DNA from 2 places in the Cellulomonas sp. Marseille-Q8402 genome. Region 1 is predicted to be linked to the other one. Evidence: predicted binding sites of a transcription regulator. Region 1 holds the regulator's gene; the other holds the start of a gene.
What was found. Region 1 encodes HrcA, which represses chaperone genes, less so after heat shock. Its sites were predicted from a motif close to TTNGCACTCGNNNNNNNCGAGTGCNAA; they were not measured.
Positions count from the first base shown of each region.

Region 1 (4,207 bases):
GTCGTGCTTGCCCTCGACCCAGATCCGGCTGCCGATGGCGACCCGGGCGCGCTGGTCGGCGGCCACGAGCGACCCCGACGCGGTGCGCCGGGGGCCGGTCTGCGCCGGGGCGGCCTTCGGCGCCGTGAGCTCGACCGGCTTGCCGTCCACCCAGAACCCCGGCCCGAGCCGGAAGGTGCGGGTCTTGCCGTGCCGGTCCTCCAGCACGACGACGTGCTCGCCGCCGGACTTCTCGACGCGGACCACGGCACCGACCCAGCCGGTGGTGACCTCCTCGACGACGAGCCCGCGGTCGGCGGGGACGGGCGTCGAGGTCGGTCGGCGGTGCGTGCGGGGGGAGGCGGCGGCGAGCACGTCGGGTCCGTAGCGGTCGGTCACGCGCGGCAGCCTAGGTGCCGACCCGGCGCCGCCGTGGTACGACACGACGGTGACGTCGAGCCCCGCGCAGCACCCCTCCGCCTCCTCCGCCCCCGCGCCGGGCGACCGCCCCGAGCCCGACCCGCACCGCTGGCGGGCCCTCGGGGTCTGCCTGGCGATCGGGTTCATCACGATGCTCGACGTCTCCATCGTCAACGTGGCGCTGCCGTCCATCGAGCGCAGCCTCGACGCGGGCGCCAGCCAGCTGCAGCTGATCGTCGCCGGGTACACGCTGGCGTTCGGGCTGGTGCTGGTCCCCGCCGGCCGCCTGGGCGACGCGCGCGGCCGGCGTGCGCTGTTCCTGATCGGGCTCACCGGCTTCGCGCTGACCAGCCTGGGTGCCGGGCTGGCGCCGTCGGACGAGGTGCTGGCCGGGATGCGGCTGCTGCAGGGCGTCAGCGCGGGCCTGCTGAACCCGCAGGTGGTCGGCACCATCCAGCAGCTGTTCTCCGGGCCCGAGCGCGGCAAGGCCTTCGGGTACTTCGGCGCGACGATCGGGGTGTCCACCGCGCTCGGTCCGCTGCTCGGCGGGCTGATCATCCAGGTGGCGGGCGCCGAGCACGGCTGGCGGTGGGTGTTCTTCGTCAACGTGCCGGTGATCGCGGTGGTGCTGCCGTTCGCGGTGCGGTTCCTGCCGCGGCGGGCGCCGGGCGCCCCGCGGGGCGTGCTCGGCCCGAACGGGCGGCCGCGGCTGGACGTGCCCGGGCTGGCGCTCATCGCCCTGGCCACCGCCGCGGTGATGGTGCCGTTCGTCACGACGACGGGCGAGGGCGGCGACGACCCGACGCGGTGGTGGTGGCTGGCCGTCGCCGCGGTGCTCGCGGTCGCCACCGTGCTCTGGGAGCGCGGCTACCAGCGCCGGACGGGCGCTGCCGTGCTCGACCCGCGCGTGATCGGGGAGCCGTCGTTCCGCAACGGCGCGCTGCTCGGCATGGCGTACTTCGCGGGGTTCACGGCCGTGTTCCTCGTCACCACGCTGTACCTGCAGCAGATCGCGGGGTTCACGCCGCTGCAGGCGGGGCTGGTCGGCATGCCGTTCGCGATCGCGTCGGCCGTCGCGGCCCAGCAGTCCGGGCGGCTGGTCGCGACCCACGGCCGGGCCGTCGTCGTGGTCGGGCTCGCGATGGTCGTCGTCGGGCTGATCGGGACCGACATCGCCATCCGGCTGGTGGACCCGCCGGGGGTCGGGTTCGCGGTGGCGGCGACGCAGCTGGTCACCGGGGCGGGCAGCGGGCTGGTGATCGCGCCGAACCAGACGCTCACCCTCGCGCGGGTGCCGCTGGACCGGGCCGGGGTGGCGGGCAGCATGCTGCAGGTCGGGCAGCGCGTGGGGTCGGCGCTGGGTGTCGCCGTGGCGCTGTCGACGTACTACTCGGCGCTCACGTCCGGGCTGGCGGGCAGCGCGGCGGCCGGCCGGGCACTGCTGATCACCGTGGTGCTGGTGTCCGTGGCGCTCGTCATCGGGGTCGTCGACCTGGTCGCGCGGCGGCGGGACGCCGCGCGCACGCCGGCGGACGCGTAGAATTGGCACTCGGTTCGATCGAGTGCCAGCAGGATCCGGACGTCGGGAGGTGGCGATGAGCGAGGACCGCAGGCTGGACGTGCTGCGGGCGATCGTGGAGGACTACGTCGCCACGCGGGAGCCCGTCGGCTCGCGCGCGCTCGTGGAGCGGCACTCCCTCGGGGTGTCGCCCGCGACGATCCGCAACGACATGGCCGCGCTCGAGGAGTCCGGCTACATCGTGCAGCCGCACACGTCCGCCGGCCGCGTGCCGACGGACATGGGGTACCGGCTGTTCGTCGACCGCCTCGCGACCGTGAAGCCGCTGTCCGCGCCCGAGCGCCGCGCGATCGAGACGTTCATGGAGGACGCGGTCGACCTGGACGACGTCGTCGACCGCTCCGTCCGGCTGATCGCGCAGCTGACGCACCAGGTCGCGGTCGTGCAGTACCCGTCGCTGCGGCGGACCGCGCTGCGGCACGTCGAGCTCGTCCCGGTCGGGGAGCGGCACCTGCTCGTCGTGATCATCACCGACCACGGGCGCGTGGAGCAGCGCACCCTCGAGCTCGCGGACACCCTGGACGTCGCCGTCGTGTCCCGGCTGCGCGCGCGGCTGAACGCCGCCGCGGCCGGTCGCCGGCTGGCCGAGCTGGACGCCGTCCTGTCCGACCTGTCCGACGACTTCCTGCCCGCCGACGCGCCGCTGGTGCGCGCCGTGGTCCAGGTCGTGGAGGACACGCTCGCCCGCGAGAGCGAGGAGCGGGTCGTGCTGGCCGGCACCGCCAACCTGGTCCGGGGCGGCGGGACCGACTTCGCCCGCACCATCAGCCCGGTGCTCGAGGCGCTCGAGGAGCAGGTCGTCCTGCTGCGCCTGTTCACCGAGATGTCCGAGGACGAGGCCGCGGTCTCCGTCCGGATCGGCCGCGAGACCCAGCACGAGGGGCTCGTCGAGACCAGCTTCGTGACCACCGGGTACGGCGGCCCGGACGACGGCGGCGGTGCCGCGGTCGCCCGGATCGGCTCCGTCGGCCCCCTGCGCATGGACTACCCCGGGACCATCGCGACGGTGCGCGCCGTCGCGCGGTACCTGTCCCGGATCCTCGCCGGATGAGCGGCTGCTGGGCACCTCCGGGCGCCCGCGCACGTTCAGCAGGCAACCCCGACCCGCGTCGACGCGCGCGACCGACCCGCACAGGAAGTGACGAGTGAGCGACTACTACGAGGTCCTCGGCGTCGAGCGCGACGCCACGCCCGAGCAGATCAAGAAGGCGTACCGGCGGCTCGCGCGCGAGCTGCACCCGGACGTCGCCGGGGCGGAGGCCGGCTCCGAGGACAGGTTCAAGGACGTGTCCCGGGCCTACGACGTGCTGTCGAACCCCGAGAAGCGCCGGATGTACGACATGGGCGCCGACCCGTCCTCGCCCGGTGGCGGCATGGGCGGCGGCGCGGGCTTCGGCTTCCAGGACATCTTCGAGACGTTCTTCGGCGCGGCCGCGGGCGGCGCCGCGCAGCGCGGCCCCATCCCGCGGGCACGCCGCGGCCAGGACGCCCTGGTCCGGCTCGACATCGACCTGGCGGAGGCGACCTTCGGCACGCACCGCGAGGTGCCCGTCGAGACCGCCGTCGTGTGCCCGACCTGCGACGGCTCCTGCTGCCGCCCGGGCACGTCGCCGCGCACCTGCGACGTCTGCGGCGGCCGCGGCACCGTCCAGCGGGTCGCGCGCTCGTTCCTCGGCCAGGTCATGACGTCCCAGCCGTGCGCCGCGTGCCACGGCTTCGGCACCGTCATCCCCGAGCCCTGCACCGAGTGCGCCGGCGAGGGCCGCGTCCGCTCCCGTCGCACGCTCGAGGTCGACGTCCCGGCGGGCGTCGACACCGGCACCCGGATCAAGCTCACCGCGCAGGGCGAGGTCGGCCCCGCCGGCGGCCCGGCCGGCGACATCTACCTGGAGGTGCGCGAGCGCCGCCACGACACGTTCATCCGCGAGGGCGACGACCTGCACTGCACGCTGCCGGTCCCGATGACCGCCGCCGCGCTGGGCACCGTGCTCACGCTGGACACCCTCGACGGCCCGCAGGAGGTCGACCTGCGCCCCGGCACCCAGCCGGCCCAGGTCGTCACGCTCCGCGGGCTCGGCGTCGGCCACCTGCACGCCGGCGGCCGCGGCGACCTGCACGTGCACGTCGACGTCCAGGTCCCCACGCAGCTGGACGAGCAGCAGACCGAGCTGCTGCGCCAGCTCGCCGTGCTGCGCGAGGAGGAGCGCCCCGACGCGCGCCTGTCGGCGT
Region 1 covers NZ_CBCPLX010000002.1:1,370,762-1,374,968, forward strand. The annotation lists gene ACWPWW_RS17250 (DUF3097 domain-containing protein) at 1-378, opposite strand, end outside; gene ACWPWW_RS17255 (MFS transporter) at 428-1,939, shown strand; gene hrcA (heat-inducible transcriptional repressor HrcA) at 1,995-3,029, shown strand; gene dnaJ (molecular chaperone DnaJ) at 3,124-4,207, shown strand, end outside.

Region 2 (4,207 bases), 740 kb from region 1:
GGGTGCTCAACGCCGCGAACGTCTCCGGCCTGGCCGGTGGCGCCCAGGAGGACCTGGAGGACGCCGGCTTCACGAACGTGACCGCCGGGAACGGCAACGCCGGCGGCAGCACCGCGACGACCGTGTTCTACGCGAACGCCGACCTCGCGGCGACCGCCCAGCAGGTCGCCTCGACGCTCGGGATCACGGACGTGGTCGAGTCCGCGGAGGTGGCGCCGGACGGCGTCGTCGTCCTGCTGCTCCGCGACTTCGCGAACTGACCCCTTCCGCAGGTGGGAGGGCGCCGCTAGTGTCGGCCGCGTCGCGGTGACCGCCCTCCGGCCACCCGGGGGGATCTCGGCCACCCGCGGTGACCAGTCACGCCGTCTTCAGGAGCACCGCATGCCGCAGGGCACCGTCAAGTGGTTCAACGCCGAGAAGGGCTTCGGGTTCATCACCCCGGCCGACGGCGGTCAGGACCTGTTCGTCCACTTCAGCGCCATCCAGTCGAGCGGGTACCGCAGCCTCGAGGAGGGGCAGTCGGTCGAGTTCGAGGTCGGGCAGGGCACCAAGGGCCCGCAGGCGGAGCAGGTCCGCCCGCTCTGAGACCGGCGTGCGGGGTCGCGGCCGTCACGGCGCGGCCCCGCAGGTCCCGGCCTCGGCCCGTACCGGCGGTCTCAGCCCTCCAGGGCGGTGACCGCGAGCACCACGCACGCGGCGGTCCACGCGAGCGGCGCCACCGCCGCGGGGGAGCCGTCGGCCAGCACCTTCTCCGGCAGCGCGCCCATCGTGGTCCGGTGGGCGTCCAGCCAGTCCAGCCGTGCCCGCGCGTCCGCGTCGAAGCCGTTCGTGGCCGCGGTCAGGGCGTACAGCGACGTCTGGGGCGTCCACGAGATGCCGTCCTGCCGCCAGCCCGCACCCGGCGCCAGCCCACCGGCGGGCCGCGCCATGGCGTCGGCCGAGGCGAGCCACGCGTCCGTCGCGCCGGCGAGCGGCGTCGGCTGGAACGGCGGAAGGGTGAACGCGCTCGCCGCGTCCGCCACCGCCCCGTCCGCGTACCGGCCGTACGCCGTCGCGTCGCCGAACTCCCGCTCCACCGCCGCACGCGTCCGCACCGCCGCGTCCCGGGCGTCCGCGGCCGCCGCGTCGTCCCGCAGCAGGGTGAGCACCGCGCCGGCCGACTCCAGGCCCGCGAGCAGCGGCGCGACGGTGCCGAGCGTCAGCTCCCGCTCGGGGCGCTCCCAGTAGTCCGGGGAGGCCGCCGGCAGGCCGTCGCCGGCGACGAGCGCGACGGCGCCGTCGGCCGCGCGCCGGATCATCGGGGCCAGGTGCTCGGCGGTCGCGAGCTCCTCCTCGGGTCCCGCGGCGGCCACGACCTCGGCCGCGGCCCACAGCACCCAGCCGGTCCCGTCCGTCTGCGCGGCGCGGTCGTCCGGCACGCCGCCCGACCCGTCCGCCAGGTAGCGCGCCTGGAACGACCCGTCCGCGGCCTGCACGCCGGCCAGGAAGTCCAGGATCTCCAGCGCGTCGTCGAGGTGCCCCGTGCGGGCGAGCGCGACGGCGACGAACGAGGCGTCGCGCGGCCACACGTAGCGCCAGTGCGGCGTCCACGCGGCCACGGCGGCCCCGTCGTCCAGCACCAGCGTCCGCAGGTCCAGCAGCGCGTCGGCCACCAGGTCCGCGTACGGGCCGCCGGCCCCGGGCACGGTGCCGGCCGCCAGCCAGGCGCGCTGCTCCTCGGCGAGCCGGTCGTCCGCGGTGCTGCCGGGGTCGTCCACGACGCGCGTGCCGGCGTGCAGGACCGGGGTCGTGCCGGCCGGGACCGACTCCGGGCCGTCGGGGGTGGCGACGACGCCCTCGGCGTACAGGTCGATGGTCGCGGTCGCGGGTCCCGTCGCACCCCAGGCGATCAGCCCGCCGGCGACCACGACGAGCGTGGCGGCGACGGCAGCGGTGCGGGCGGACATCCCGGCAGGCTAGCGGGCCGGGCTGGGCGCGCCCGGTCGGCGGGACCCCGCGCGCGTTCGCCGGGAGTGGAGCGTCTTGCACTCACCCAGGTCGAGTGCTAACCATGGACTTAGCACTCTCGGGTCGAGAGTGACAGAATGAGAAGCGAGGCCGATCCGGTGAGGTCCGCCGCACGACGGGACATGACCGTCGCAGCGGCGCGGCCGTCCGTCGCGGGCACCGACCGGCCGAACCACGAGCCACAGTGAAGGATCGATAGCCCCATGGCCAAGATCATTGCCTTCAACGAGGAGGCCCGTCGCGGCATCGAGCGTGGACTCAACGTCCTCGCCGACACCGTCAAGGTCACCCTGGGCCCCAAGGGCCGCAACGTCGTCCTGGACAAGAAGTGGGGCGCCCCCACGATCACCAACGACGGCGTCTCCATCGCCAAGGAGATCGACCTCGAGGACCCGTTCGAGAAGATCGGCGCGGAGCTCGTCAAGGAGGTCGCCAAGAAGACGGACGACGTCGCGGGTGACGGCACCACCACCGCCACCGTGCTCGCCCAGGCGCTCGTGCGCGAGGGCCTGCGCAACGTCGCCGCCGGCGCCAACCCCATCGCCCTCAAGCGCGGCATCGAGAAGGCCGTCGAGGCCGTCACCGCCGCCCTGCTCGAGCAGGCGAAGGAGATCGAGACCAAGGAGCAGATCGCCGCCACCGCGTCGATCTCCGCCGGCGACACCGCGATCGGCGAGCTCATCGCCGAGGCGCTGGACAAGGTCGGCAAGGAGGGCGTCATCACGGTCGAGGAGTCCAACGCCCTCGGCCTGGAGCTCGAGCTCACGGAGGGCATGCGCTTCGACAAGGGCTTCCTGTCGGCGTACTTCGTGACCGACCCGGAGCGCCAGGAGGCCGTCCTCGAGGACGCCTACGTGCTGCTCGTCGAGTCGAAGATCTCGAACGTCAAGGACCTGCTGCCGCTGCTGGAGAAGGTCATCCAGTCGGGCAAGCCGCTGTTCATCGTCGCCGAGGACGTCGAGGGCGAGGCCCTGGCCACGCTCGTCGTCAACAAGATCCGCGGCACCTTCAAGTCGGTCTCCGTCAAGGCGCCCGGCTTCGGCGACCGCCGCAAGGCGATGCTGCAGGACATGGCGATCCTCACCGGTGGCCAGGTCGTGTCCGAGACCGTCGGTCTGAAGCTCGACACCGTGGGCCTCGAGGTCCTCGGCCAGGCGCGCAAGATCGTCGTCACCAAGGACGAGACCACCATCGTCGAGGGCTCCGGCGACGCCGCCCAGATCCAGGGCCGCGTCAACCAGATCCGCGCCGAGATCGAGAACTCGGACTCGGACTACGACCGCGAGAAGCTCCAGGAGCGCCTCGCCAAGCTGGCCGGCGGCGTCGCCGTCATCAAGGCCGGCGCGGCGACCGAGGTCGAGCTCAAGGAGCGCAAGCACCGCATCGAGGACGCCGTGCGCAACGCCAAGGCGGCCGTCGAGGAGGGCATCGTCGCCGGTGGTGGCGTGGCCCTCATCCAGGCCGGCGAGAAGGCCTTCGCGACGCTCGAGCTCGAGGGCGACGAGGCGACCGGTGCGCAGATCGTGCGCATCGCGATCGACGCGCCGCTGAAGCAGATCGCCATCAACGCCGGCCTCGAGGGCGGCGTCGTGGCGGAGAAGGTCCGCAACCTCCCGTCCGGTCACGGCCTGAACGCCGCGACCGGCGTGTACGAGGACCTGCTGGCCGCCGGCGTCAACGACCCGGTCAAGGTCACCCGCTCCGCGCTGCAGAACGCGTCGTCCATCGCGGCGCTGTTCCTCACCACGGAGGCGGTCGTCGCCGACAAGCCCGAGAAGGCCGCTCCGGCCGGCCCGGGTGCCGACGGCGGCATGGGCGGCATGGACTTCTGATCCAGCCGCGCGCGGGGCGCTGAGCCCCGCACCCGCACGACGACGGGCCGGACACCCCAGGGTGTCCGGCCCGTCGTCGTCCCGGGACGCCGCGCCCGCGCCGCTGCCCGGGACGGCGCTCGCGGGGTGCCTCCGTCGAGATGGCAGCTCGCGCCGGCCGCTCCGGGCGCGCGCACAGGCGCGGAGTGTCGTCTCGGCAACCCGACCCGACCCGACCCGGCGCGAGGCCGTGCGGGGGCAGGGGGTCAGTGGTGGCGGGGGCGGGCGTGGGCCGGGATCCGCAGGCCGCTCGCGCGGAGGCGGCGGATGAGGCTCGCCGGCCGTCACCGGCTCGGCGCCCAGCGCGACGAGGTCGGCGTGCCGCTCGT
Region 2 covers NZ_CBCPLX010000002.1:626,427-630,633, forward strand. The annotation lists gene ACWPWW_RS13925 (LytR C-terminal domain-containing protein) at 1-260, shown strand, start outside; gene ACWPWW_RS13930 (cold-shock protein) at 382-585, shown strand; gene ACWPWW_RS13935 (glycoside hydrolase family 15) at 657-1,946, opposite strand; gene groL (chaperonin GroEL) at 2,211-3,839, shown strand; partial or broken gene ACWPWW_RS13945 (DUF4031 domain-containing protein) at 4,085-4,207, opposite strand, start outside.
Region 2: the regulator HrcA is predicted to act here: its motif matches at 2,022-2,048, upstream of groL (chaperonin GroEL).